DNA from 3 places in the Pantoea sp. S-LA4 genome. Region 1 is predicted to be linked to each of the others. Evidence: riboswitches for the same ligand, from Rfam matches in the RefSeq annotation. Region 1 holds a riboswitch; each other region holds the start of a gene.

Region 1 (10,034 bases):
GTACTTCCTGCCAGGTAAAGCGATTGTTCAGCTGGAAGATGGCGTTAAGATCAGCGCAGGTGACACCCTGTCGCGTGTTCCGCAGGAATCTGGCGGTACCAAAGATATTACCGGTGGTCTGCCACGCGTTGCCGACCTGTTCGAAGCGCGTCGTCCGAAAGAGCCAGCAATTCTGGCCGAGATCAGCGGTATTATCTCGTTCGGTAAAGAGACCAAAGGTAAGCGTCGTCTGGTGATTACACCGCTGGATGGTAGCGAGCCGTACGAAGAGATGATTCCGAAATGGCGTCAGCTGAACGTGTTCGAAGGTGAACGTGTTGAGCGCGGTGACGTGGTTTCCGATGGCCCGGAATCTCCACATGACATCCTGCGCTTGCGCGGCGTGCATGCGGTGACCCGTTATATCACTAACGAAGTGCAGGAAGTTTACCGTCTGCAAGGCGTTAAGATTAACGATAAGCACATCGAAGTCATCGTTCGTCAGATGCTGCGTAAAGCAACCATCATGAGCGCAGGAAGTGCAGACTTCCTCGAAGGTGAGCAGGCTGAATTCTCTCGCATCAAGATTGCTAACCGCGATCTGGAAGCGAACGGAAAAGTTGGCGCTACCTTCATGCGTGACCTGCTGGGTATCACCAAAGCGTCACTGGCAACCGAATCGTTCATCTCTGCCGCATCGTTCCAGGAGACCACTCGTGTCCTGACCGAAGCTGCAGTAGCAGGCAAGCGCGACGAACTGCGCGGCCTGAAAGAGAACGTAATCGTGGGTCGTTTGATCCCGGCCGGTACCGGTTACGCTTACCATCAGGATCGTATGCGCCGCAAAGCGGCAGGCGAAGTGCCGGTTGCACCGCAGGTCACTGCGGATGAAGCCTCAGCCAGCCTGGCCGAGTTGCTGAACGCCGGTCTTGGCGGTAACAACGACGAGTAATTGTCGCTGGTGAAATAAAAAACCCTGCCTCGGCAGGGTTTTTTTTTGGCTTCAGTACAGCTATTTCCAGTCATCGCGACCGAGGCCGATATCTTTCAGCTGCCCGTCGCTGAGCTTCGACAGAATGAGGCGGGTTTCACGCCGGCACTGCCAGCGTTTAAAGCTGCGCCACAGATAACGCACCAGCGTATAAGGGGTGCCTGTAAACGGTTTTCCCGCGCGATTTTCATCATATCCCATTGTCCGGTCCTCATTGAATTGCCTGAGACCATTTTGTTGGGAATGCGCTGTATGATACAGATGCAAAATTCACCTTTATTTAACATACAGATTGCTGGGAAACCGATCTGAATGGTAATAATAGTGGCTAACTGTACTGGTTAAGACTTTGCTAAACGAAGAGAGAGGATACGATGACCCGCTATGAACATCTGGCAACGCTGCTGGCACAGAGTATTGAACAGGGCCTGTACCGCAGCGGTGAGCGTCTCCCTTCGGTACGCAGCCTTAGCGCCGAGCATGGCGTCAGTATCAGCACGGTCCAGCAGGCGTATCACCTGCTGGAAGAGAAGCAGATGATCACGCCCCAGTCGCGTTCAGGTTATTTCGTCGCGTCGCGGAAAGCGACACCGCCGATACCGGCACTGACTCGGCCTGCGCAGCGTCCGGTTGAAGTGACCCAATGGGATGCGGTACTGGAGTTGATCAACAGTCGTCTGGACAACGATGTGCTTCAGCTGGGCAGTGGCATGCCGGATCTGACCCAGCCGACGATTAAACCGCTGTGGAAGGCATTCAGCCGCCAGGCCCAGAAGCAGGAAATGGCGTTACTCAACTATGACAACCTGTATGGCGTGCTGGAACTGCGGCAACAGGTGGCACGTCTGGCGATCGACAGCGGCTGTCAGCTCACTGCGGATGACATCGTGATTACCACCGGCTGTCATGAAGCGTTATCGGTGGCGGTACGCGCGGTCTGCGAGCCCGGCGATATCATTGCGGTGGAGTCACCCTCTTTTCACGGCATCATGCAGACGCTGCGCGGCTTTGGCATCCGCGCCATTGAAATCCCCACCGATGCGGTCACCGGCATCAGTCTGGAAGCGCTGGAACTGGCCTTTGATCAGTGGCCCATTAAAGCAGTGGTCGTGGTGCCGAACTGTAATAACCCGCTGGGTTTCATCATGCCGGAACCGCGCAAACGCGCGCTGCTGACGCTGACACAACGTTTTGACGCCGCAGTAATTGAAGATGACGTCTATGGTGAACTTGCCTGGGAATATCCGCGTCCGCCGACCATTAAAGCGCTGGATCTGGATGGCCGGGTTCTGCTCTGCAGCTCCTTTTCTAAAACCCTGGCGCCCGGTTTACGGGTTGGCTGGGTAGCACCGGGCCGCTACCGGGACCGCGTTCTGCATATGAAGTACATCGTTACCGGTTCTACCGCCACGCAGCCGCAACATGCGGTGTCCGAGTTTATTCGTCAGGGCCATTATCAACCTCATCTGCGGCGGATGCGGCAAATCTACCATCGCAATTATGAAATTTTCAGTTGCTGGGTACGGCACTACTTCCCCTGCGGTATATGTGTTTCCCGACCTCAGGGCGGTTTTCTGATGTGGATTGAGTTGCCCGAACCCTTTGATGCGGTGCGGCTCAATCGCGAGTTGCATGAATCTAAAATCCAGATTGCCGTAGGCTCGCTGTTTTCTGCCTCGGGTAAATACCGTAACTGCCTGCGCTTAAATTATGGCTTGCCGATCAATGATCACACTGAACAGGCGCTGGCAAAAGTGGGAGCCGCCGTTGAGCGGGCGATGCGCGCCTGCCAGCATGATGATCTCCCCATTGCCTTAGCGTCCGATCTGCTGGTGGCTAAATAAGGAAGAAGCAGGGCCAGAAAGAGGGAGGGAACTGGCCCTGGTCAGATAACGATCACCTGACGACCGTTACCGTAAGCCGTAGGCCGATGCCGCGCCAGCAACTGAATGAATCGCTGCGCGCGGCCTTCCTGCTTTTTCGCTGTCGTTACAGTACGTTGATTATTTTTGCGGCAGGTTACTCAGTCATACTCATGCAAACGGCCCCGGTTCGGCCAGTGCCAGCAGAATACGGGTCGCCTCACGCCAGTCATCTGCCTGAGTAATGGCGCTGACCACCGCAATACTGCCGACGCCCGTCGCCAGCACCGCTGGCGCGCGATCCACAGAGATACCGCCAATCGCCACGGTGGGAATGTCTGACAGTCGCGCCAGATGTCGCTGCAGTTCCGCCAGTCCCTGTGGTGCCGAGGGCATCTCTTTGGTCCGGGTCGGGAAAATGTGGCCCAGCGCGATATAAGAGGGCTGAATAGCCAGGGCACGATCCAGTTCGGCATCATCATGGGTAGAAATACCGAGCCGTAGTCCGGCCTGGCGGATCTGCGCCAGGTCTGCCACCTCCAGATCTTCCTGGCCCAGATGCACACCGTAGGCGTGATGTTTAATCGCCAGCCGCCAGTAGTCATTGATAAACAGGCGCGCATCGTAGCGTTTGCCCAGCGCAATCGCCTGGGCGACAGCGGCTTCGGCGGCCTCGTCCGGCTGGTCTTTGATGCGCAGTTGCAGAGTACGGACGCCCGCGTCCAGCAGGCGTTCGATCCAGTCAACGCTATCGACTACCGGATAAAGCCCAAGGCGCGGCGCGGTAGCAGGAAATGCAGTCATTGTTACTCCTCCTTCATGGCATCGGCGGGGTGGTAAAGCTCACCACCGCGGCGGCGAAATTGTTCAGACATCTGAGCCATACCCACCTCAATCGGCTCAGCGCTGGCTTGCTGGCGTGCGGCAAAATCCCGCACCTCCTGCGATATTTTCATTGAGCAGAACTTTGGGCCGCACATTGAACAGAAATGCGCCACCTTGCCTGACTCCTGCGGCAGGGTTTCATCATGCATGGCGCGCGCGGTATGGGGATCGAGCGCCAGATTAAACTGATCTTCCCAGCGAAATTCAAAGCGCGCTTTTGACATCGCGTTATCGCGGATCTGCGCACCCGGATGGCCTTTGGCGAGATCGGCGGCATGAGCGGCAATCTTGTAGGTGATCAATCCCTGCTTCACATCCTCTTTATTTGGCAGCCCAAGATGCTCTTTGGGGGTGACATAACAGAGCATGGCGCAGCCAAACCAGCCAATCATGGCGGCACCGATACCTGATGTAATGTGGTCATAGCCGGGCGCAATGTCAGTAGTGAGCGGCCCAAGCGTATAGAAGGGCGCTTCATGGCAATGGTCGAGCTGCTCCGTCATGTTGCGGCGGATCATATGCATCGGGACGTGGCCGGGGCCTTCAATCATCACCTGCACATCATATTCCCAGGCGATCTTTGTCAGCTCTCCCAGCGTACGCAGTTCGGCAAATTGCGCTTCGTCATTCGCATCCTGAATCGAGCCTGGACGTAAACCATCACCCAGCGACAGTGAGACATCGTAGGCGGCACAGATTTCACAGATTTCGCGGAAATGCTGATAGAGAAAGCTCTCCTGATGATGCGACAGGCACCATTTCGCCATGATCGATCCGCCGCGCGAGACAATACCGGTCAACCGTTTTGCCGTCATCGGCACATAGCGCAGCAGCACGCCAGCATGGATGGTGAAGTAATCAACCCCTTGTTCCGCCTGTTCAAGCAGCGTATCGCGGAACACCGCCCAGTTAAGCGCTTCGGCCACGCCGTTCACTTTCTCCAGCGCCTGATAAATCGGCACTGTGCCGATCGGCACCGGGCTGTTTCGCAAAATCCACTCGCGCGTTTCATGAATATTCCGGCCGGTAGAGAGATCCATTACCGTATCGGCACCCCAGCGCGTTGACCAGACCAGCTTTTCGACCTCCTCCTCAATCGATGAGCTGACCGCTGAATTGCCGATGTTGGCATTTACCTTGACCAGAAAGTGACGGCCGATAATCATCGGTTCCGATTCAGGATGGTTAATGTTGGCGGGGATAATGGCCCGACCCGCGGCCACTTCCTGACGGACAAATTCGGGCGTGATGTTATCCGGCAGTTGCGCGCCAAAACTATGGCCGGGATGCTGTTGCAGCAAAATCTGGTCGCGGATTCGCTCACGGCCCATATTCTCTCGCAGGGCGATAAACTCCATTTCCGGCGTAACGATGCCCTGACGCGCATAATGCATCTGTGTGACGCAACGGCCGGTAAGGGCGCGGCGCGGCACAGGCAGCGCGTTAAAACGCAGATGATCGAGGCTTTCATCCGCCAGACGCTGCTGGGTATAGCCTGAACTGCGCTGCGGCAGTGGCTGGCTGTCATGACGTTCTTCGATCCAGCCGGCACGCAGTTTCGTCAGTCCGCGATGCAGATCGATCTGCGCGGCGGGATCGCCATAGGGGCCGGCGGTATCATAGACCGGCACCGCATCATTCGGCTCATAGCGCGGCTGATCCTGGCTGCCACCGATGTGGGTCGGGCTGAGCCTGATTTCGCGCATTGGCACGCGAATATCCTCCCGGCTGCCGGTGATCCAGATACGTTCAGAACGGGGGAACGCGTTGCCGCCTTGCAGTGAATCGATAAATTCCTGGGCCTGGGCACGCTGTTCACGACGGGTCATTTTTGAGTCAGACATAGCAATCTTCCAGTTGAGTGGGAATGATGCTTGTCCGGAGTTCGGCAGGAGTAACAGCACGGGCAGCGCAAAACACTGGCGTACTGGCAATATTTACTCTTGTTCCCTTCGCAGGTTCTAACCTGATCAGGTTCCGCGGATCCCGAATTAACGGTCTCAGCCCAATTGGGCACTCCGACAAGAAGACGTTTTACGCTGCGCCGATAGGCACCGGCTTAAAACGATAACTTTTAAACAGAAAAAAGGTTCATCAGGCCTGAGCCGCCAGAACCCTTTCAGCATAAAAGGGCTGTAACAGAATCACAACCCCTTTACCGGTGATTAAGGTTACGCCGGACGAGCCATCTGGCTGTCATTGGCTACCGGCGGGGGGGCCAGATGGTTGTCCCATGCCAGCTGGATCAGCTTATCTTCCAGCGTGAAGCGCGCTTCCAGCACTTCACCAACTTCAGACAACGCCTGCTGGAACGTCATGCAGTTATCGTCATCGATCGCCTGCTGCAAATGGCCATCGTACAGTTGCATCAGGCGCTCGGTGTTGGCTTCCAGCGGCGGGTAAACCTGGGCCGCTGCGATCATCGGGCTGTCACCGCTCATCTCGCTGATGATGCGTTCATAAATACTAAAGTGACCGGCGGAGAGATAATCGACCAGGCCATGACAGAAGTTATCCAGCGCCTGCTCATCGAGGCGGGTCAGAGCTTCTTTTTTCGGTTTCAGGCCGACCAGATGGTAATAGGTCACTAACAGCTGGCGACGGGCTTCCAGCCACGAATCGACCAGTTCGTTACTGCCACCTACGCGTTCGGCCAGGACGTCTAACTGGTTAAGCATATCTAACTCCATGTGAGTTATAGTTGTTTATCTACACACTTAACATCAGGACTTCAGCGTGCGAGTTGACGCTAAGGATGACGAAATAAATGCAATGCGAAATCTCAAGCGTAGACGCTGGATGGTGGATTGTCAGCCACGAGCAGAAACTTTGGTTGCCACAAGGTGATTTACCCCACGGAAGCGCCGAAAATTTCGGTCTGACTGGCACGAAAGCCCGACTGATTGGCGAGTGGCAGGGGGAAAACGTCTGGCTGATTTGCGAGCCGCGTTCAGAAAGCATGTTCTCGGTGCGGCAACTGATCGATCTGGATGTCGGGCTGTTTCAGCTGGCAGGTCGCGGCGTGCAGCTGGCGGAGTTCTACCGTTCGCATCGCTGGTGCGGCTACTGCGGCCACGAAATGCACCACAGTAAACATGAATTTGCCTGCCTGTGCAGCCATTGTCGCGAGCGATATTATCCGCAGATTGCGCCCTGCATCATCGTAGCGATCCGCCGTGGCGACCAGATCCTGCTGGCTAATCATGCCCGCCACCGCAATAAGGTCTATACCGTGCTGGCCGGTTTCGTCGAAGTGGGCGAGACGCTGGAGCAGGCGGTGGCGCGGGAAGTGATGGAAGAGAGCAACATCCGCGTTAAAAACGTGCGCTATGTCACCTCTCAGCCGTGGCCCTTCCCGCAGTCGCTGATGACGGCCTTTATGGCGGAGTATGACAGCGGCGATCTGCAACATGACGGCAAAGAGCTGTTAGATGCCGCCTGGTTCCGTTTTGATGCCTTACCTTTGCTGCCGCCACCGGGCACCGTGGCGCGTCGCCTGATTGAAGATACCGTCGCCCTGTGCCGCGCCGGAGCGTGAAAGTGCTACACTACACGCCTGAAATTGAGAGAGTAATAAGATGAGTGAACTGAAGAACGACCGTTATTTGCGTGCCCTGTTGCGTCAGCCAGTTGATGTGACGCCGGTGTGGATGATGCGCCAGGCCGGACGCTATTTGCCGGAATACAAAGCGACGCGCGCCGAAGCCGGTGATTTTATGTCGCTGTGTAAAAATGCCGAGCTGGCCTGTGAGGTAACGCTGCAGCCGCTGCGCCGTTATCCGCTGGATGCGGCCATCCTCTTCAGTGACATCCTGACCATCCCGGATGCGATGGGGCTGGGCCTCTATTTCGAAACCGGCGAAGGTCCACGCTTCTCGAATCCGATTACCTGTCGGGCTGATGTCGAGCGCTTGCCGGTGCCCGATCCGGAAATGGAGCTGGGCTACGTGATGAACGCGGTGCGTACCATCCGTAAAAGCCTGAACGGTGACCTGCCGCTGATCGGTTTTACCGGCAGCCCGTGGACGCTGGCGACCTACATGGTGGAAGGCGGCAGCAGTAAGGCGTTTACCAAAATCAAAAAGATGATGTATGCCGATCCGGCCACACTGCATGCAATGCTGGATAAACTGGCGGACAGCGTCATCCTCTATCTCAACGCCCAGATTCGTGCTGGCGCCCAGTCGGTGATGGTATTTGATACCTGGGGCGGCGTACTGACCGGCCGCGATTACCGTGAGTTCTCGCTGCACTACATGCACAAAATCGTCGACAACGTGCTGCGTGAAAATGACGGCCGACGCGTGCCGATTACCCTGTTTACCAAAGGGGGCGGTCAGTGGCTGGAAGCGATGGCGGAAACCGGCTGTGATGCGCTGGGCCTCGACTGGACCACGGATATCGACGATGCACGTCGTCGTGTTGGCGATAAAGTCGCGCTGCAGGGCAACATGGACCCTTCAATGCTGTATGCGCCGCCCGCCCGTATCGAACAGGAAGTCGCCGGGATTCTGGAGCGCTTCGGCAACGGCACCGGTCATGTTTTCAACCTCGGTCACGGGATTCATCAGGACGTTCCGCCAGAAAACGCGGGCGTATTTGTAGAAGCCGTGCACCGTTTGTCACGTCCTTTCCATCAGGAGTAACTATGGATATTGCCGCACTTCGCGCTGAGCAGTTGCAACGCGCCGCTGATGTGGTGCGTGAAGATGATTTTGACGTCTTGCCGCCACGCTTTATCGGCGGGGCGGATGTGGGGTTTGAGCAGGAAGGCGCGGTCACCCGGGCGGCGCTGGTGGTGCTTGAATATCCCTCGCTAACGCTGGTGGAGCATCGCATTGCGCGCATTGAGACCACCATGCCGTACATTCCCGGCTTTCTCTCCTTCCGTGAGTATCCGGCGTTAATGGCGGCATGGCAGATGCTGGAGCAGAAGCCGGACCTGCTGTTTGTCGACGGTCACGGCATCTCGCATCCCCGGCGGCTCGGCGTGGCGTCGCACTTTGGTCTGCTGGTGGATGTCCCGACCATCGGCGTAGCGAAACGCCGCCTGTGCGGCCGATTTGCCGAACTGGATGCGCAGCCGGGCAGCCGTCAGCCACTGATGGATAAAGGTGAGCAGATCGGCTGGGTCTGGCGCAGCAAGCAACGTTGCAATCCGCTGTTTGTCGCCACCGGCCATCGCGTCAGTCTGGATACTGCGCTGCACTGGGTTGAAAACTGTACGCGCGGCTACCGTTTGCCGGAGCCAACCCGCTGGGCAGATGCGGTTGCCTCGAATCGTCCGGCTTTCCAGCGCTGGCAAAACGCGCTTTAACACTGTTTGTGCTGCGCTTTTGCAGTTACACTGCCGCCAGCGAAACGAATAAGAGCCACCTTTATGTTACAAAATCCCGTTCATCTGCGTCTGGCGAAGCTGGAAAGCTGGCAGCATCTTACTTTTATGGCCTGCCTGTGCGAGCGCATGTATCCCAACTATCGGGCATTCTGCGAGCAGACCGAATTTGCCGATCCGGCACTCTATCGCCGTATTCTTGATCTGATCTGGGAAAACCTGACGGTCAAAGATGCGAAGATAAACTTCGACAGCCAGCTGGAAAAACTCGAAGCCGCCATTCCTGATGGCGATGCATTTGAGGTTTACGGCGTATATCCGGCGATTGATGCCTGTGTGGCGTTAAGCGAAGTGGTTCATGCGCAGCTGAGCGGCGACACTCTTGAGCACGCAATTGAAGTCAGTGAGACTTCAATTACCACCGTTGCCATGCTGGAAATGACCCAGGCTGGACGCGAAATGACCGACGAAGAGCTTCGTGAAAACCCGGCCATCATCGATGAATGGGACCTCCAATGGGAGATTTTCCGACTGCTCGCCGAGTGCGAAGAGCGTGACCTTGAATTGATCAAAGGTCTGCGATCGGACCTGCGTGAAGCGGGAATTAGCAACATCGGTATAAATTTCCAGCAGTAAGGCGACAAAACGTGACTTCAGGCCCGAATTAGCGCGCCTGGAGGCTTCACATCAGCCCCCTCTCTGGTCTACATTTGGGGGGCTGAAAATTGTGGCTATCGGTGCGTGCAGGCTGAAGAGTGCCAGAATATGGCTTTTCCCTCGCACTCGTTGCTTAGCAAGCGATAAATACACTTTAAGGATAACTTATGAACAAGACTCAACTGATTGATGTGATCGCAGAAAAAGCTGACCTGTCTAAAACCCAGGCAAAGGCAGCGCTGGAATCTACTCTGGCTGCGATCACTGAGTCTCTGAAAGATGGTGATGCTGTACAACTGGTTGGTTTTGGTACTTTTAAAGTGAA
Region 2 (10,034 bases), 1.7 Mb from region 1:
TAGCTGATTTACGCTATCAGCTTGGTATCCAGCAGCTTGACGGTTATGTACATAGGCAATTAGTTCACAATTTACGGAACACCATCATTTCAATCAGACTGGCTGGTTACCTTGGCGCACTTGTAGTATGTGCTTGAATATGAAAAAAAACGTCACAAGGATCATATGGAGATGCTTTCATATTTTCCTATGAAAAATGTTTGTTACGTCATTGATAGATTGTGTTGTAAAAGCTAATTGTTTGGTAAATGTCATAGTTTTAGTGAAATTTGGGTGATATAAATTAGGTGAAAATATGGTGTGCTAAGTAAAGCTATTGTTTTATACACAGCTAACATAAAGGATTGATGATGTTTATAAAAAAACTGAAGGTTGAGAACTTTAAAGGATTTCATGGGGAAAATAATAAATTGGAATTTAATATTCCCGATGGTGAAACTGAAGGTAGTGGGCTTAATGTTTTTGTTGGTGAAAATAATGCTGGGAAATCCACCGTTTTTGAAGTTATAGATTTTATTAAAGATGGCACTAAAAAAAACATCGAAGATATTATAAGCAAGTCAATTCCGGACGATATTCCTGAAAAACTTTCAGCTGAGTTAACTTTTACTGGTAATTTATCAGAAGTAATTGCTGCTCATGTACAAACAAATAAAGTTGCAGCATTCTCTTCGCATATTTATGAAAGTGAGGGTGTGAGTTATTTTAGAGTCAAGAGATGTAGCGAGGTTGGTGAGAAGAAAATATTATTTTGGAACGGAGATGAGTTTGTTAATCCAAGCGGCATAGATGCGCCTTTTAAGAAATTTTATGATAATAATTTCATTTGGGCTGATACAAATCCAAGCAATGAAGCAAAATTTGGGTCTACAACTATATGTGGTTCTCTTTTAAAAGAGATAGCATTGGGCCATATTGCAACAGACGAGTATAGAGCGTTTTCGGAACAGTATCATCTCGTATTCAATCATCCTGAATCAGAATTGAGGCAGAAAATATCTTTAGTTGAAAATCAGGTTAAGGATGTTTTTTCCTCTCAATTTGGTATGGCAAATATTTCTTTCATTTTTGAAGAGTTGCAAGTAGAGAATTTCTTCAAAACTATTTCTATCATGATTGATGATGGGGTAAATGTCCCTATGGGAGAAAAGGGGCATGGTATGCAAAGGGCGCTGGCCTTATCATTACTTCAGGTTTACGCTGAGATAACATGTAATGCTCATGGTGCAGGTATAAGCAAGCCATTTTATCTTTTCATTGACGAACCCGAAATTTGTCTTCATCCATCAGGCCAACAAAAACTTTTAGAGGCTTTGATGCTTATATCTAAAAGTAGACAGGTCTTTGTTACAACGCATTCTCCTTTTATTTTGTCTTCTCCTTATCTTAAAAATGTTGGCCTGTTTGTTTTCAAAAAAGAGAATAACAAAAATATTGTGGAAAGAGCTGATACGTCCCCATGGTTTCCTTGGTCTCCATCTTGGGGTGAGATTAACTTTAAAGCATACAATCTAGCAACTGTTGAATTGCATAATGAATTATATGGTTATTTGCAAGAGAAAAAATCCTGCCCCAGTGAAAGAGCAATGGAACAATGGTTAAGTTCGAACGGGATTGCGCTTGATAAAATATGGGTTAAGGAGGTTAAAAGTGTTGCGCAATCTCCTGTGGATACTTCGTTGCAAACATTCATCCGTAATCATATACACCATCCAGAAAATATTACAATGCAATCTCATCGTTACACACAACAAGAATTATTAAATTCGATTCAGCAAATGATTGGGTTTTTGTAAATTCAAATGCGAGCAATTTGGTTTTATGTCAATCAGTTTTAAATGACTGGCATCATCCGGGAGGGTTTTTTTTGTCTCTAGAATTTATATTTTGGGACGCATCCAGGGATACAAGTTGGGACACAGCGCATTTTTTAGGGTTGAGACTTTGGCTTCCCACTGGCATTATCCAGAACATGAATAAATGAAATGCTAATCAAAAGTTTTTGATTTTATTCTATATGACTCGGGGTGCCCTTCCACGTGAAGGCTGAGAAATACCCGTTGAACCTGAACTGGATAATGCCAGCGTAGGGAAGTCTGATGCCTGACCGCATTCGCCTTCTTGTTCGCCGGTTGGGAGCTATGATGAATCATCAATCTCAACACCTTTCTGCTGCGCAATTCGCGCCCATTCTGCACCGCTTCCGTCGCCAGTCACCACTGGTGCACTGCATGACCAATGACGTGGTTCAAAACTTTACCGCCAATGTGCTGCTGGCGCTTAACGCTTCGCCAGCGATGGTGATTGATGCAGAGGAGGCCGCGCAGTTCAGCGGTTTTGCCGATGCCTTGTCAATTAATGTCGGGACGCTGACCGCTGAGCGCCAGCAGGCGATGCAGGCGGCGATCACGGCTGCCCGTCAGGCCGGCACGCCCTGGACGCTGGATCCGGTGGCCGTTGGAGCACTGACGCTGCGCACGACTTTCTGTCAGCAGCTGCTGAGCCAGCAACCGGCGGTGATCCGGGGGAATGCCTCAGAGATTCTGACGCTGGCGCAGCAGGCCGGCGGCGGACGCGGAGTAGACAGCCTGCATCAGGCGGATGTGGCGCTGGAGGCGGCCCGGCAACTGGCCCGTGACTATCAGACGCTGGTGATCGTGACCGGCGAAGTGGACTACGCTACCGACGGTCTGCGGACTTTTGCCATTCACGGCGGCAGCCCGCTGATGACGCGGGTGGTCGGCACCGGCTGCGCGTTGTCGGCGGTGGTGGCGGCCTTTAGCAGTCTGACCGGTGACCGGCTGCTCAACGTGGCGACGGCCTGTCAGGTGATGGCACGCGCCGGTGAGCAGGCAGCGGCAGGCTCGACCGGTCCCGGCAGTTTTGCCACGGCGTTTCTTGATGCGCTCTGGACGCTGGAGGTGAACCATGAAGCGCATTAATGCCCTGACCATCGCCGGTACCGATCCCAGCGGCGGAGCGGGGATTCAGGCCGATCTGAAAACCTTTTCGGCGCTAGGCGCTTATGGCACCAGCGTGATCACCGCGCTGGTGGCGCAGAATACCCGAGGCGTCCAGTCGGTCTACCGCATCGATCCTGACTTTGTCGCCGCTCAGCTCGATTCAGTGCTGGATGATGTGCGTATCGACAGCGCGAAAATCGGCATGTTATCGGAAACCGCGATAGTAGAACGGGTCGCGGCACGGCTGAAGCGCGCTGAAATTCCCTTTGTGGTACTGGATACGGTGATGGTGGCGAAAAGCGGCGATGCGCTGCTCTCGCCGGATGCAATTGCCAGCGTGCGCGAACTGTTACTGCCTCAGGTGTCGCTGATCACGCCGAATCTGCCGGAGGCGGCGGCGTTGCTGGGATGTGCCGTAGCGCAGAATGAAGCGCAGATGCGGACGCAGGGCGAGGCGTTACTGGCAGCGGGATGTCAGGCGGTATTGATGAAAGGCGGACATCTTACGGCTGACGACAGTCCGGACTGGCTGCTGACGCCTTCGGATCAGCTGCGGTTCAGCACGCCGCGCGTCAATACCCGGCATACCCACGGCACCGGTTGTACGCTGTCAGCAGCGCTGGCGGCATTGCGTCCCCGCTATGCGAACTGGGCAGATACGGTGGCTGAGGCCAAAGCCTGGTTGCAGCAGGCGCTGTTGCAGGCAGATTCACTGGAGGTCGGGCAGGGGATTGGGCCGGTACACCACTTTCATCAATGGTGGTAACAGCGTTGCGTCGTCCCTGAACAGGGCGACGCAGCGGTATCAGGGGGCTTCAAACCATGCGCTGTTGCGCTCGGCGATAGGGGTAATCGAGAAGATCATCTCCTGCAGATGGCGGCGCATCGCCGCTTCGGCAGCGTCAGGGTCGTGCTGTTTTAACGCCGCGAAAATCTCCTCATGCTGCTCAATCAGGCTTTCCGGCGGGGAAACTTCACTCAGCGTCAGAAAACGCACCCGGTCCATCGCCGCTTTGATGTTCTCGACCGTTTCCCACGCCAGCTTACAATCAATACTTTCGGCAATCAGCCGGTGAAACTCATCATCCAGGCTGAGAAACGCCTGGCTGTCATGCCGCTCAGCGGCCATACGCTGCAGTTGCAGGTTGTGCGCCAGCACCATCAGCGCCGGTTCGCCAATCTCCAGCGCGGCACGACGCACCACCGACACTTCCACCGCTTCACGGATAAAGCGACCATCCGCCACCCGTTTGGCAGAGATTTTACGCACAAAGGTGCCGCGCTGCGGCAATACCTGTACCAGCCCGGCCTCGGCCAGTTTGATGAACGCTTCCCGCACCGGCTGGCGAGAGACGTTAAAACGCGCAGAGACCTCTTTTTCCGACAGCAGCGAACCAGGCTGAATCGCACAGGTCACGATATCTTTGCGCAGAAACCGGTAAATCTGCTGATTCACCGGTTCGCTGGTGGTAATGGTATAAGCGATCGACATGCAGCAATATCCATATTACGGCTGGCTGATGCCAGCCCGATGGGAAAGAGTCAGTCTAATCAGCACGCTGCGTCTGCGCCAGTGCTTTGTCACCAGGCGGTTATGCCTGGCTCATGCACTGTTGTACCGTCGCCCGCGCGCCCTGAGTCGTCAGCTGCTGATAATAGGCGGTCAGTCGGGCAACCAGATCGGCGTTTTGCGCCAGATCGTCGCCAAAGATTTCGCGCAGACCCAATAGCGCACGCACACGCGGCGCGCCTTCTTCGCTGCTGGCGACCGTCTCTGCCAGCGTGGCTTTCAGCGGATCGCGAATTTCAATCGGCTGGCCCTGCTCGTCAATGGCCCCGACATAGCGCATCCAGGCTGCCACGCCCAGCAGCAGCAGTTCGCAGCGGCTGTTGTTACGCAGATGCCAGCGCAGACTGTCCAGCAGACGCTGCGGTAATTTTTGCGATCCGTCAGTGGCGATTTGGTATGTGCGATGTTTGATGGCGCGGTTTTCATAGCGGGCAATCAGCGAATCAGCATAGGCTTCAAGGTCCACGCCCTGGGTGCGCAGGGTCGGTGCCTGCTCATCGACCATCAGTGAACGGGCTGCGGCACGGAAGTGCGGGTCCGCCATGCAGTCACTGATGTGCTGATAACCGGCAAGGTAACCCAGATAGGCGAGGAAAGAGTGGCTGCCATTCAGCATCCGCAGTTTCATCTCTTCATACGGCAGCACGTCGGAGACCAGTTCGGCACCCGCTTTTTCCCACGCCGGGCGACCGCTGACAAAGTTATCTTCGATGACCCACTGAAAGAAGGGTTCCGCTTCCACCGCCACCGGATCACGGGAGCCGAGCCGTTCGGCTAGCGCATCAAAGGCAGCCTCGGTCATCGCCGGCACGATGCGGTCAACCATGGTTGACGGAAAGGTGATCTGCTGCTGGATATAATCAGCCAGCGCCTTATCCTGCCGTTGTGCCAGCTGCACAATCACGTTGCGGGTCACATGGCCATTCTCCGGCATGTTGTCGCACGACATCACGCTGAAAGGTGGCAGACCCAGCTCGCGACGCCGGGCAATCGCGGCCAGAATCAGACCCGGCAACGAACGTGGCGACTGCGGGTTTTGCAGATCATGGACGATGTCGGGATGAGCCGGATTGAGATTGCCGCTGGCCGGCTGGTGGCAATAGCCTTTCTCCGTCACGGTCATCGAGACAATCGCCACATCGGGCTGACACAGCGCGTCGATTACCGCATCAATGCCGTCGCCTTTGCCATGCAGTGCCGCCGTGATCACGCCGATGACCCGGGTCTGCAGCGAATCATCCGCCATTTCGGTCAGGGTATAGAGCAGTTGCTGTTTGCGCAGCGCCTGAATCAGTTCGCCGCTGTTAAGGTTAACTTCGCAGTAACCCCAATCGCTGTCGTGTTCGGCGGCCAGCTTATCGCTGCACAGCGCCTGATGGGCACGGTGAAAGGCACCAAAGCCGATGTGCACCATCCGGGTTTTAAGCTGGCTACGGTCGTAGGCAGGGCGCTGGATCTCAGCGGGCAGGCGATCAATCTGTAACATAGTCCGTCCTTATGGCAAACGGGGCGCGAGGCGCCCCGAAATCAGTGATCATGTCGCGTGATGAAGGTTATACCGAAACCGGTTTATCCTGCGTTTTCGGGCTGCGAATCACAAACAACACCAGGAAAGCACCCAGCGCGGCGACACAGCCAGCCAGCACAAAGGCGCTATCGAATTTACCGGTATGCTGGACAATAAAGCCGGTGACAATCGGGCCGATGATACCGGACAGGCTGCCGACCAGATGGATAAAGCCGCTGATGCTGCCGACCCGGCTCTTGTGCACCACATCCTGAATAATCGCCCAGTAGATTGCGCCGGTAATGTAGAGGAAGAAGATCGACACCGACATCATCATCACCGCGGGAACCACATCTTTTATCGTACCTGCCAGCGCCACACAAATTGCCGCCGCCAGCAGTGAGACCACCAGCACAATTTTACGGGACAACAACAGTTTGCCGGTAATGTTAAAGATTTTATCGGAGATCCAGCCGCCCAGCGCCAGGCCGACGAAACCGACAATCCACGGGATCATGGTGGTGATGCTCATCGACTTGATATCCAGGCCGTGCGCCTGCACCAGATAAGCCGGAAACCAGCTCAGGAAGAAGAACAGAATGTAGTTGTAGCAGAAGAAGGCAAACGCGGTCACCAGGATGATCGGCTGACGCAGGTAGTAGCCAAACGGATGAGCGGTTTCTGACAGATCGGCCTCATCATTGGGGTTCGCCGCTTTCAGACGTTCAATTAACAGGCGCTCCTCTTCACTCACGCGTTTACTTTTCGCCGGGTTGTCCGCAGCGAAGAACAGCCAGAAGGTCATCCATACCAGACCGATGCAGCAGACGATAATGAATGCCGGACGCCAGCCATAAGCCAGCGCCAGATAACCGATAATCGGACCGGCTACCGCGCCACCCAGCGGCGAACCGGCGCTGAGTAATCCCATCGCGGTGGCGGCCTGTTTTTTGGGAAACCAGCCGTTGATCGCTTTGTTGGCCGAGGCACAGATAGGTCCTTCAGCCATACCGAACAGCACGCGCAGGATCAGCAGCGACCAGAAACCGGTCGCCAGCGCGGTCATGCCGCAGAAGATCGACCAGGCGCCTACCGCGACCGCCAGCACAATTTTCGGGCCAAACCGGTCAGTGGCGAGGCCACCGACGAAGTTAAACAGCGCGTAACCGAAGAAGAAGCTGCCGAAGATCATGCCGAACTGCTCAGCATTGATTGCCAGATCTTTTTCCACCAGCGGCACGGTCAGCGACAGGGCAACACGATCGAGGTAATTGATCATGTAAACCAGGAACAGCAGTAAAACGAGGGTCCAGCGCAGATTCTTGAACATACAAACTCCGTGATCTGTTTTCTCTTTATAATCATGCCGGCGGGTACGCACCGGCTGAGGACACCTGGTGTTCAGTGGGCATTAACCCATTTGCAGGATCACTTTGCAGCAGGTGCGCGGATCTTTCTCGAACAGCGTCATGGCGCGTTCAATCTCCTGAAGTGGGAAATAGTGCGTGACCAGCTTCTCTGGCTGGATTAACCCTTTTTCCATCCATTCAATCACCTGCGGGAAGCGGTTGCTGTTAAGCCGTGAGGTAAACAGCGACAGCTCTTTGCTGGTGAGACTTTGCTGCGTAATGCTGCAGGGTTCGCCGGAAAAGCCCAGCAGACCGATACGCGCCGCCGGAGAGGCGAGGGCAGCCGCTTCGGCCAGAATGGTGGGATGGCAGGCCGCGTCGATAATCAGCGTCGGCTGAACGCCTTCCAGCTGCGCCGCCAGCGGAACCTCGCTGTTGTTAAACAGCCGATCGGCCCCGTTCTGCTCTGCCAGTGCCAGCCGTTCCGGCAGGCGATCCACCACCATTACCTCTTTGACGTTGTAAACGCCTTTCAGCACCTGAATCGCGGTTAAGCCCATCGGACCGGCACCGTAAATCAGCGCCACATCCTGCGGTTGCGGCTGCAAAAACGCAGTGATGTTAGCGGCGATGGTAAACGGCTCGACCAGACTCGCCAGCCGATCGGGGATGCTGTCCGGCAGGCAGAAGGCATTGCTGGCGGGGGCCAGCGCATAGTCACTGAAGCCGCCGTCGCGATGGACGCCAATCACCTGCAGTGAAGTACAGACGTTGGGGCGACCTACCGAACAGGGATAGCAGTGACCACAGCTGACCACCGGATCGACCGCCACGCGTTCACCCAGCCGGGCCGCATCGACGCCGTCGCCGACCGCATCGATCACGCCAAAAAATTCATGACCAATCACCCGCGGATATCTGGCGAACGGGTTGTGGCCGTGCCAGATATGGACGTCAGAGCCGCAGATGCTGGCATAGGCCACTTTCACCCGGACTTCACCGGCCGCCGGTTGCGGCAGCGGACGTTCAGCCAGCACCAGCTCGCCTGGTTGTTCAATTACCACACTTTTCATCGGGCGCTCCTTACCAGTTCCACAGCGTGCCGTCTTCGAGACGGGCGACCGGCAGATAGGCGGGTTCGTAGGGATATTTCGCGGCCAGCTTCTCGTTAAATTCAATGCCCAGACCCGGTTTGTCGCCAGGATGCATATAGCCCTGGTCAAAGGTCCAGTTAGCCTCGAACAGCTCCATCATCTGTTCAGAGAAGCCCATATACTCCTGCACGCCGAAGTTAGGCACCCAGAGATCAAAGTGCAGCGCGGCTGCCATGCAGATTGGCGAGAGATCGGACGGACCGTGTGAGCCGGTGCGTACCTGATAGAGTGAGGCGAAATCCGCAATGCGGCGCATCCCGGTAATTCCGCCCGCATGGGTAATGGTGGTGCGGATATAGTCAATCAGCTGCTCTTCAATCAGCTGCTTACAATCCCAGATGCTGTTGAACACTTCTCCTACCGCAATTGGCGTCACGGTGTGCTGACGGATCAGGCGGAAACATTCCTGATTCTCGGCAGGCGTCGGATCTTCCATCCAGAACAGGCGGTAATCTTCCACGCTCTTACCGAAACGCGCCGCTTCAATCGGCGTCAGACGGTGGTGCATGTCATGCAGCAGATGCTCATCAAAGCCAAATTTGTCACGGATCGCCGCGAACAGTTTTGGTGTGAAATCGAGGTATTTCTCGGTTGACCAGAACTGCTCTTCCGGCCAGTTACCCTTAGTGGCGGGTTCATAGGCCAGCCCTTTACCTTTCGCCATGCCGTAGGTGGTTTTCATCCCCGGTACGCCGCACTGGGCACGGATCGCCTTGAATCCCAGCTCTTTATGCTTCGCGTAGTCGTCCATCACTTCATCGATGGAATGGCCGGTAGTGTGGCAATAGACCATCACGCCGGTGCGTGACGCGCCGCCCAGCAGCTGATAAACCGGCATATTGGCGGCTTTGCCTTTGATATCCCACAGCGCCATATCCACCGCAGAGATGGCGGACATGGTCACCGGGCCGCGACGCCAGTAAGCGCCTTTATAGAAGAACTGCCAGATATCTTCGATTTGATGCGCATCGCGGCCAATCAGCTGCGGGCAGACGTGATCTTTCAGATAGGACGCTACCGGTAATTCGCGGCCATTCAGCGTGGCATCGCCAATGCCGGTCAGGCCCTGATCGGTAGTGATTTTGACAGTGACAAAGTTTCTGCCTGCACAGGTTACAAATACTTCAGCGTTAACAATTTTCATCCCGATAGCCTTTAGTCAGCATTCAATGATGAAAAAATACGCGCTTTAATACTACCATACAAGTTGATGCGGCAGAGTTGTGAAGGCAATCACAAAGCGTTAACGCCGGCAAAAAGAAAGGGGCTTTCGCCCCTTGTTTGATCAATCAGGACAGCAGCGGACACTGCGGCGGCAGACGGCAACTTAGCGCACCGGCCAGCACCTCAATCACGAACTCACGTCCGGAAAGCGGCTCACCGTCAAGGTTAAAGGTCATTTCATGCGGTGAACGGATCGTCAGCGACTGCAGCTGCGTGGTGACGATGCCGGGATTGTCATCATCGCCGGTCAGCGAGTGCAGCAGCGTA
Region 3 (10,034 bases), 3.7 Mb from region 1:
TTAAACAGCTGCAGCACCATCAAAGAGGTACGCGAATTAAACAGCACCAGCCCGAGGTAGAACAGCACACCGGCCGCCACGGCCAGCAACATCAGCCGCCGTTTGCCCACTTTACGGGCGTAATGTCCGGCCAGCAGCATCACCGGGATCTCCAGCCCGGCGGCGGTGCCCATCAGCAGGCCGGCCAGCTTTTCCGGCAATCCCAGCGTGGTACTGATGTAGAGCGGCATATCGATGATATACATGGTATTGCAGGTCCACATGGTCACCGAGGCGATGAACAGTAAACGCACATCCCGGTCGCGCCAGCCGCTCAGCGGCAGGCCGCCGCTTTGCAGCAGTGGTGTGGCACGCGGTACCGACGGCAGAGTAAACCACACCAGCAGAATGCAGATCAGAAACAGTGCTGCCGCCACCATAAACAGCGTTACGAAGCCGTAGTTCAGCGCCAGCGCGAATGACAGCGGCGGTCCGATTACCCACGCCAGCGACAGCTGCGCACGCATCACTGAACTGAACATCACCGCTTCCCGCGCCGACTGATCGGCATATTCACGCGCCAGCGCGAACAGTTGCGGCATCGACACGCTGGCCAGCGCCGACAGTAGCACCCCAAGGGTAATCAGCGTCAGATAATGGCGGGTAAAAGCAAACAGCAGCGCATTGACCAGCGCCATCAGGCAGCAGAACAGAATGATGTTACGGCGATCGCCGACGCTGTCCGATCGCTTCGCCACCAGCATACTCACCACGATACCGGCCACCGCGTTGATGGTGAAAAACAGCCCGACCCAGAATGGGCGAGCCTGCACCTCGCGGGTTAAAAACAGGCTGAGCGTCGGTGCCTGCAGCGCACCGGCCACGCCCAGCATGAACGAGGCGACCATAAAAGCGAGATAGACCGGATTGATGCGGCGCTGCCGCGTTAACAGCGATTTCATACCGAAATCCCTTACAGGATGAACAGGGGAAGAGAAGAAGGGTAGACGATACCGTGCAGCATGAAAAAAGCCAGCAGAGATCATCTGCTGGCGGTGTAAATGCACCCTACTCAGAAAAGCATCCCGCTGAACAGCGGCATGAGGGTCGAACGCCATTCATTGCTGAATGCCTCCCGCTCTTCCCATAAGGGAAAGTTTGCCCTTAAAATAGGGCAAGAAAAACAGAGCGCTTTTCAGCAGGAGTTCCTCTTTTATGTCCTCATCTCGTCTGAAGCAGCAGTTTATTCGCCTGTGGCAAAGCTGTCAGGGTCAGACGCAGGAGATCACCCTCAGTGAACTGGCTGACCTGCTGCACTGCTCGCGTCGTCATATGCGTAATTTACTCAACCGGATGCAGGCTGCCGGCTGGTTGATCTGGCAGGCTGAGGCCGGACGCGGTAAGCGCTCGCAGCTCACTTTTTGCTACACCGGCCTGGCGCTACAGCAGCAGCGGGCGGAGGATCTGCTGGAGCAGGATCGCATCGATCAGCTGGTGCAGCTGGTCGGCGATAAAAATCAGGTCAGGCAGATGATTGGCGCCCACCTTGGCCGCAGCTTCCGCCAGGGCAAACACATTCTGCGGGTGCTTTACTACCGTCCGCTGCTTAATCTTCAACCCGGCTCCGCCCTGCGCCGCTCCGAAACCCATATTGCCCGCCAGATTTTCAACGGCCTGACGCGCATAAATGAGGAAAACGGGGAAATCGAGGCTGATATCGCCCACCACTGGCAGCAAACCTCCCCGCTACACTGGCGCTTCTTTCTGCGTCCGGCGATTCGCTTTCATCATGGTCGCGAGCTGGAGATGGCCGACGTGATCGATTCGCTGGAACGTCAGCGCCAGCAGCCGCTGTTTTCCCACATTCAGCAGATCGACTCGCCCGCGCCCTGGACGCTGGATATCACCTTAAACCAGCCCGACGACTGGTTACCCTGGTTGCTGGCCAGCGTCAGCGCCATGATCCTGCCGCGCGAGTGGCCGACGCTGCGCGACTTTGCCCGCCAGCCGATTGGCACCGGCCCGTACAGCGTGATCCGCAATCAGGAAAGCCAGCTGAAGATTGAAGCCTTTGATGATTACTTCGGCTTTCGCGCCCTGATTGATGACGTCTCTATCTGGGTCTTGCCGGATATCAGCGACGAACTGGTCTATGCGGGCGTACGTCTGCAGGGCGACGGCGCAGATGAGGTGCAGGAAGAGAGCCGCCTCGAAGAGGGTTGCTACTATTTGCTGTTCGATCAGCGCTCAGAGAAGGGCCGCGACGAGGCGATACGGCGCTGGGTCAGCTATCTGTTTAACCCTATCGCCCTGCTCAATCATGCTGGCGTGGGTTATCAGCGCTACTGGTTTCCAGCCTATGGCCTGCTGCCGCGCTGGCATCACCGGCGCGATCTGACGCCGGTAGAAAAGCCGCCCGGCCTGACCCATCTGACGCTGACCTGGTATAGCCAGCACGTCGAGCACGAAGGGATCGCCAATGCATTGCGTCCGCTGCTGGCGCAGCACGGCGTCACGCTGGAGACCCGCGAGATCAGCTACGAAAGCTGGTATCAGGGTGAAGCGGAAAGTGACATCTGGCTCGGCAGCGTGAACTTTACCCTGCCGCTGAATTATTCACTGTTTGCGCAGCTGTATGAGATCCCGCTGCTGCATCACTGCCTGCCGATTGACTGGCAGGCTGATGCCGCCCGCTGGCGCGAAAAGGCGCTGCCGCTGGCGGAATGGAGTAAGCGGTTAGTGGAAGACGCCGGGCTGCATCCACTGTTTCATCACTGGCTGCTGCTGGAAGGTCAGCGCAGTATGCGCGGCGTACGGATGAATACGCTGGGCTGGTTCGATTTTAAATCGGCCTGGTTTGCGCCGCCCGCGCTGTAACGCTTTCGCGCTACGGCTGAAATGACTAGAATGTGACGTTCTCAACGGGGTGCCGCGTGCGGCTGAGAAAGACCCGTCGAACCTGATTCGGTTAATACCGACGTAGGGATTTGAGAGACCTGCTGCTCAGATCCTTTGCGACTCATCCCCTATTCTCCCGAAGGAGCGCAAAGTGTTAAACAAAGTTCTGCCACTGCTGCTGTTACTCTCCACGCCGGTCCTGGCGGCTAAACCGGTGCTCACGGTCTACACCTACGACTCCTTCTCCGCTGACTGGGGCCCAGGCCCGGCGATTAAAAAAGCCTTTGAAGCGCAGTGCGACTGCGAACTGAAATTTGTCACGCTGGAAGATGGCGTATCGCTGCTGAATCGCGTGCGGATGGAAGGCAAAAACAGCAAAGCCGATGTGGTACTGGGACTGGATAACAACCTGCTGCAGGCGGCGCAAAAAACCGGCCTGTTCGCCGCCAGTCAGGTCGATACCGCGCAACTAACGCTACCGGGCGGCTGGCACGACAGCACCTTTATCCCGTTTGACTACGGCTATTTCGCCTTCGTCTATGACAAAACCCGCCTGAAAAATCCGCCGAAAAGCCTGAAAGAGCTGGTAGAGAGCCCGGAAAAATGGCGGGTGATCTACGAAGATCCGCGCACCAGTACGCCGGGATTAGGTCTGCTGCTGTGGATGCAAAAAGTCTATGGCGATCAGGCACCGCAGGCGTGGCAAAAGCTGGCGCAGAAAACCGTGACCGTCACCAAGGGCTGGAGTGAAGCCTACGGCCTGTTTCTAAAAGGGGAAGGCGATCTGGTGCTGAGCTATACCACCTCGCCGGCCTACCACCTCATCGAAGAGAAAAAAGAGAACTACGCCGCCGCGCCGTTTGCCGAAGGTCACTATCTGCAGGTTGAGGTCGCCGCACAGTTAGCCAGCAGCAAACAGCCGAAACTGGCGCAGCAGTTCATGCAATTTATGGTGTCGCCTGCGTTCCAGAACACCATCCCGACCGGCAACTGGATGTATCCGGTGATCAACACCACCCTGCCGGCCGGATTTTCGACACTGAAGGTGCCCGCCACCGCGCTGCAATACTCGCCGGAAGAGGTTGCCAGCCAGCGTTCAGGCTGGATTAGCCAGTGGCAACGCGCCGTCAGCCGCTGATGCCGCGCTGGCTGATTCCTGGTTCGCTCGCCACGCTGCTGTTAATCAGCGTGGCGCTGTTCGCCTTTGGCTCACTGTGGAATGCCGCGCCGGTCACCGACTGGCGCAGCGTGCTGCAGGACGCGTATCTGCATCACGTTATCGCCTTCTCCTTTGGTCAGGCGCTGCTCTCTGCCCTGCTGTCGCTGCTGCCCGCCCTGCCGCTGGCCCGCGCCCTTTATCGACGCCGCTTTCCCGGCCGCCAGTTATTGCTGCGCCTGTGCGCCATGACGCTGGTGCTGCCGGTGCTGGTGGCGGTGTTCGGCTTGCTGACGGTCTATGGTCGCGTCGGCTGGCTGGCGCAGATTTGTCAGCTGATCGGCATCGATTATCGCTTCTCGCCCTATGGGTTGCAGGGCATTTTGCTGGCACACGTCTTTTTTAACCTGCCGCTGGCGACGCGCCTGATGCTGCAGGCGCTGGAAAGTATTCCGGCGGAACAGCGCCAGCTGGCGGCGCAGCTTGATCTGCGCGGCTGGCACCACTTTCGCTTGCTGGAGTGGCCGTGGCTGCGTCGTCAGCTGCTGCCGACCGGCGCGCTGATCTTTATGCTCTGCTTCGCCAGCTTCGCCACCGTGCTTTCGCTGGGCGGCGGGCCGCAGGCCACCACCATTGAACTGGCGATCTTCCAGGCGCTCAGTTACGACTACGATCCCGGACGGGCCGCCCTGCTGGCGCTGATCCAGCTCGGCTGCTGTCTGACGCTGGTGCTGCTTAGCCAGCGTTTCAGCAAGGCGATTCCCGTCGGCACCAGCCAGCTGCACGGCTGGCGCGATCCGCAGGATTCGCGCCTGGCGCAGCTGACCGATGGCCTGCTGATTGTGCTGGCGTTACTGCTGCTGTTGCCGCCGCTGGCGGCAGTGGTGGTGGATGGTTTGCACGGCGGGTTGCGCGGCGCGCTGGCCCAGCCAGCACTGTGGCAGGCGACGCTGACCTCGTTGCGTATTGCGCTGGGTGCCGGTCTGCTCTGTGTCACACTGACGCTGATGCTGCTGTGGAGCAGTCGCGAGTTGCGACTGCGCCAGCATCCGGTCGCGGCGCAGCTGATCGACACCAGCGGTATGCTGATTCTGGCCATGCCCGGGATCGTGCTGGCGACCGGTTTCTTTTTGCTGTTTAACGCCACCGTCGGCCTGCCGGACTCGGCGGATGGGCTGGTGATCTTCACCAATGCGCTGATCGCCATTCCCTATGCGCTGAAAGTGCTGGAAAACCCGATGCGTGACGTCGCCGGGCGCTACGGCAGACTCTGCGAATCACTGGATATCCACGGCTGGAACCGGCTGCGACTGATTGAACTGCGGGCGCTGAAGCGTCCGCTGGCGCAGGCGCTGGCGTTTGCCTGCGTGCTGTCGATTGGTGATTTTGGTGTCGTGGCGCTGTTTGGTAACGCCGACTTCCGCACGCTGCCGTTCTACCTTTATCAACAGATCGGTGCCTATCGCGGTGCCGATGGCGCAGTGACCGCCCTGCTGCTGCTGTTACTCTGTTTGTTGCTGTTCACCCTGATGGAAAAATTACCGGGCCGCCATGCTGACTCTGAATAACCTTACCTACCTTTATCAGCATCTGCCGATGCGCTTCAGCCTGCACGCCGGGCGCGGCGAGCGTCTGGCGATCCTCGGCCCAAGCGGGGCGGGAAAAAGCACGTTGCTCAGTCTGATCGCCGGATTTCTGCCGATTCGTCAGGGCACGCTGCTGATTGATGGTCAGGACCACAGCCACAGCGTACCGGCCAGGCGGCCGGTTTCGATGCTGTTTCAGGAGAACAACCTGTTTCCGCACCTCAGCGTGCAGCAGAACATGGCGCTGGGATTGCATCCGGGATTGAAACTGAACGCCGATCAGCGTCAGCAGCTGGCTGCGCTGGCCGAACAGGTGGGGCTGGGCGATCTGCTGGCGCGGCTGCCGGGCGAGCTGTCGGGTGGACAACGTCAGCGCGTGGCGCTGGCGCGCTGCCTGCTGCGTGACCGGCCAGTGCTGCTGCTGGATGAGCCGTTTTCGGCGCTCGACCCGGCGCTGCGCAGCGAAATGCTGCAGCTGGTGCGCTCGGTGTGTGAAGCGCGCAGCATCACGCTGCTGATGGTGTCGCACAGTCTGGAAGATGCGCAGCAGATCGCGCCGCGCAGCGTAGTGATTGTCGATGGTCGGGTTTACTGGGATGGCGCGACCCGACAGTTGCTGTCGGGCGAGACGCGGGAAGCCGAGGTGCTGGGCATCCCGCGCCGCTGAATTACTCGAAGAAGACCTGCCACAGCAGATGGCGGAAAATCGGCATCATCGGATGGAACTGAATGCCGACGAAGGCGGCGATGGCGAGCGCCAGCCCCAGCGGTCCCAGCCAGCGCAGCCGTTCCGGCGGCAGATACGCAGTCGCCCAGTCCTGACTCCTGCCACTGCGCCACCAGCGCCAGCCCAGCCAGCCACCCAGCCACACCACAATCGCGGCCGCCAGCAGCAGCCACTTAAAGTTGCCGCCCTGCGCCGCCTCGGGAACATCCACCGCCACGCCCGCCAGGATGCCGGGCAGCAGATAGAGCGGTGGCCACAGCAGGCAGCCAATCAGATTAGGCGGCAGGAATTTACGTACCGGCAGCTCCAGCATCCCCGCGGCCAGCGGGATCAGCGGACGCGTCGGCCCGACAAAGCGCCCGACCAGAATGGTAAACATACTGTGCTGATGCAGCGCGTGTTCGGTTTTATCCAGCAGACCTTTGTACTTTTGCAGATACTTCCAGCGATGCAGCGGCCCCTGAAATTTCCAGCCGATCCCGTAGGAAACCCAGTCGCCAATCAGGCAACCGACAAAACCCGCCGCCCAGGCCGGATAAAGACCAATCTGTCCGCTCCCCACCAGCGCGCCCAGACTCGCCATCAGCACGGTACCCGGCAGCAACAGCCCGACCAGCGCCAGCGATTCCAGAAAGGTGACCAGCGCCACCGCAAACAGCGCCCACTCCAGCGACTGCGTAAACAGGTGTTGAACCCAGGCTTCCATAAACTTCCTTAGAAAAAGCAGAAGGCTGGATTGTCCAGAGCCAGCTACACAGCGTCAAGGCAAGAATTGTAGGACAATGTTGACAAAACCCAGCGGCGGAACTGTATAAATATCCATGTTATACTGAGCGGGTTTTCTCACCGATCAAAAATCCTGAGTCTGGAGACGATGTGAATAGGCCCCGCGCAGGTTTTCTGCTTACCCGCCACTGGCGCGATACGCCGCAAGGCAGCGAAATTATCCTCTGGCTCGCTACCGATCAGGGTGCGCAGCGCGTGGTGCTGCCGGTTCAGGAGTCAGTAGCGTTTATTCCGCGTGAGTTTCAGTCTCAGGTCAGCGAGCTGCTGAAGGATGAGCGTCAGCTGCGCATCCAGCCGCTCGAACTAAAAGATTTTCGCCAGCGCCCGGTGTTCGGGCTCTATTGCCGACAGAATCGCCAGCTGCAGCAGATCGAAAAGCGGCTGCGCGAACAGGGGATTCCGGTCTATGAAGCGGATATCCGCCCGCCGGAACGCTATCTGATGGAGCGTTTTATTACCGCACCGGTCTGGTTTGATGGCGAAGCCCGGGGCGACAGCGTGGTGAACGCCCGACTGAAGCCGCATCCCGACTATCGGCCCCCGCTCAAATGGGTCTCACTGGATATTGAAACCACCCAGCACGGTGAGCTTTATTGTATCGGGTTGGAGGGTTGCGGCCAGCGCCAGGTCTACATGCTCGGTCCGGCAAACGGCGATGCCAGCGCACTCGATTTTGAACTGATCTACCTTGATACCCGACCGCAACTGATTGAAGCACTCAACCAGTGGTTCGCTGAGCACGATCCCGACGTGATTATCGGCTGGAACGTGGTGCAGTTTGACCTGCGGGTATTGCAAAAACACGCCGATCGCTACGCGATTCCGCTGCGGCTGGGTCGTCAGAACAGCGCGCTGGAGTGGCGTGAGCACGGCTTCAAGCCCGGCGTGTTTTTCGCCCAGGCCAGCGGCCGGCTGATCATTGACGGAATCGACGCGCTGAAATCCGCTTTCTGGGATTTCCCGTCATTCAGCCTGGAATCGGTGTCGCAGCAGTTACTGGGCGAAGGCAAGGCGATCGATAACCCGTGGCAGCGCATGGAGGAGATCAACTGGCGCTTCGCCAACGATAAACCAGCGCTGGCGCGCTATAACCTGAAAGATTGTGAACTGGTGACGCGCATTTTCCACAAAACGGCGATCATGCCGTTTTTGCTGGAACGGGCAGCGGTGAACGGCCTGGCGGTGGATCGCCACGGTGGTTCGGTCGCCGCGTTCGGTCATCTTTATATTCCGCGTATGCATCGGGTCGGCTTTGTCGCGCCGAACCTCGGCGATGTGGCGCCGGAAGCCAGCCCTGGCGGCTACGTAATGGATTCGCGGCCAGGCCTCTACGACTCGGTGCTGGTGCTGGATTACAAAAGCCTCTATCCGTCGATTATTCGTACCTTCCTGATCGATCCGGTTGGACTGGTGGAAGGGCTGGCGCACCCTGATGATGCTGATTCGGTGGAAGGCTTTCGCGAGGCGCGCTTTTCACGTCATACCCACTGCCTGCCCGCTATCGTCGAACAGATCTGGCTGGGCCGCGAAGCCGCCAAAAAGCAGGGCAACCAGCCGCTGTCGCAGGCGCTGAAGATTATCATGAACGCCTTTTATGGCGTGCTCGGCACCAGCGCCTGTCGCTTTTTCGATCCGCGCCTCGCCTCCTCGATTACGATGCGTGGTCACGCCATTATGCAGCAGACCCGCACGCTGATTGAGGCGGAAGGCTACGATGTGATTTATGGCGATACCGATTCGACCTTTGTCTGGCTGAAATCGGCCCACAATGAACTGGATGCGGCCGCGATTGGTCAGCAGCTGACACAAAAAGTGAACGCCTGGTGGCGTGACCATCTGCAGCAGACCCAGGGCCTGACCAGCGCGCTGGAGCTGGAGTATGAAAATCACTTCTGCCGTTTTCTGATGCCCACCATTCGTGGCGCTGAACAGGGCAGTAAAAAACGCTATGCCGGCCTGATCCGTGAAGCGGCGGGCGAACGCATGGTGTTTAAAGGGCTGGAGTCGGTACGCACCGACTGGACGCCGCTGGCACAGCAGTTTCAGCAGCAGCTCTACAGCCGGATTTTCCATCGTGAGCCGTGGCAGGACTATATCCGTGCTACCGTGGCGCAGTTGCTGGCCGGTGAACTCGACGATCAGCTGATTTATAAAAAACGTCTGCGCCGTCCGCTGAAAGAGTATGAAAAAAATGTGCCGCCGCACGTCCGCGCCGCCCGGCTGGCGGATGAGCAGAATCGCAAATTAAACCGGCCGTTGCAGTACCAGAATGGCGGCCGGATTCGTTACGTGATGGCGACGGCCGGCCCGGAGCCACTGGAGGCGCGTACCACGCCACTGGATTACGATCACTACGTCAGTAAGCAGTTACAACCGGTCGCCGACGGGATTTTACCTTTCGTCGGAGGGGACTTTGCTACACTGATTACCGGGCAGTTGGGTCTTTTTTGACAGGTGACGAATGCCCTGCCATCCAGTACCATAGCGCCCTTCCTGATACTCACCGCGCTAAGAGAGACTCTCCAGACCTGTTCGTTTGGATGAAATCCTATTGCCTGAGTATCCGGGAACACCTCTAAAAACGTTAAAATTCGAGCTAAAAATATATGGTTTTTACATTAGGTCAGCGCTGGATTAGTGATACGGAAAGTGAACTGGGACTGGGCACGGTGGTGGCGGTTGATACCCGCATGATCACCCTGCTGTTCCCGGCCACCGGGGAAAACCGCCTCTACGCCCGCAACGATTCGCCTGTTACCCGCGTCATCTTCAATCCGGGTGACACCATCACCAGCCATGAAGGCTGGCAGATGCGAGTCGATGAAGTACGCAACGAAAATGACCTGATGACCTATATCGGCACCCGTCTTGATACCGACGAAAGCGACGTGATGCTGCGCGA

The links. Region 1 has a riboswitch for thiamine pyrophosphate ahead of thiC (phosphomethylpyrimidine synthase ThiC). Riboswitches for the same ligand answer to the same signal wherever they lie in the genome.
Region 2: another riboswitch for thiamine pyrophosphate. It lies ahead of thiM (hydroxyethylthiazole kinase); the one in region 1 lies ahead of thiC (phosphomethylpyrimidine synthase ThiC).
Region 3: another riboswitch for thiamine pyrophosphate. It lies ahead of thiB (thiamine ABC transporter substrate binding subunit); the one in region 1 lies ahead of thiC (phosphomethylpyrimidine synthase ThiC).

What each region holds. Positions count from the first base shown of each region.
Region 1 is NZ_JBTLRC010000002.1:4,070,217-4,080,250, forward strand. It holds gene rpoC (DNA-directed RNA polymerase subunit beta') at 1-931, shown strand, start outside; gene ACX3P5_RS19910 (DUF1127 domain-containing protein) at 992-1,171, opposite strand; gene ACX3P5_RS19915 (aminotransferase-like domain-containing protein) at 1,345-2,814, shown strand; gene thiE (thiamine phosphate synthase) at 3,004-3,636, opposite strand; gene thiC (phosphomethylpyrimidine synthase ThiC) at 3,639-5,561, opposite strand; TPP riboswitch at 5,648-5,748, opposite strand; gene rsd (sigma D regulator) at 5,889-6,395, opposite strand; gene nudC (NAD(+) diphosphatase) at 6,485-7,255, shown strand; gene hemE (uroporphyrinogen decarboxylase) at 7,296-8,363, shown strand; gene nfi (deoxyribonuclease V) at 8,366-9,034, shown strand; gene ACX3P5_RS19950 (YjaG family protein) at 9,098-9,688, shown strand; gene hupA (nucleoid-associated protein HU-alpha) at 9,877-10,034, shown strand, end outside.
Region 2 is NZ_JBTLRC010000002.1:2,391,499-2,401,532, reverse strand. It holds gene ACX3P5_RS12080 (ATP-dependent nuclease) at 351-1,796, shown strand; TPP riboswitch at 2,014-2,110, shown strand; gene thiM (hydroxyethylthiazole kinase) at 2,145-2,942, shown strand; gene thiD (bifunctional hydroxymethylpyrimidine kinase/phosphomethylpyrimidine kinase) at 2,929-3,729, shown strand; gene ACX3P5_RS12065 (GntR family transcriptional regulator) at 3,769-4,455, opposite strand; gene ACX3P5_RS12060 (mannitol dehydrogenase family protein) at 4,556-6,019, opposite strand; gene ACX3P5_RS12055 (MFS transporter) at 6,087-7,370, opposite strand; gene ACX3P5_RS12050 (Zn-dependent oxidoreductase) at 7,452-8,462, opposite strand; gene manD (D-mannonate dehydratase ManD) at 8,473-9,687, opposite strand; gene yegS (lipid kinase YegS) at 9,833-10,034, opposite strand, start outside.
Region 3 is NZ_JBTLRC010000002.1:418,280-428,313, reverse strand. It holds gene ACX3P5_RS02775 (MFS transporter) at 1-941, opposite strand, end outside; gene sgrR (HTH-type transcriptional regulator SgrR) at 1,195-2,856, shown strand; TPP riboswitch at 2,892-2,983, shown strand; gene thiB (thiamine ABC transporter substrate binding subunit) at 3,029-4,015, shown strand; gene thiP (thiamine/thiamine pyrophosphate ABC transporter permease ThiP) at 3,991-5,601, shown strand; gene thiQ (thiamine ABC transporter ATP-binding protein ThiQ) at 5,585-6,286, shown strand; gene ACX3P5_RS02750 (DedA family protein) at 6,288-7,052, opposite strand; gene polB (DNA polymerase II) at 7,223-9,583, shown strand; gene rapA (RNA polymerase-associated protein RapA) at 9,739-10,034, shown strand, end outside.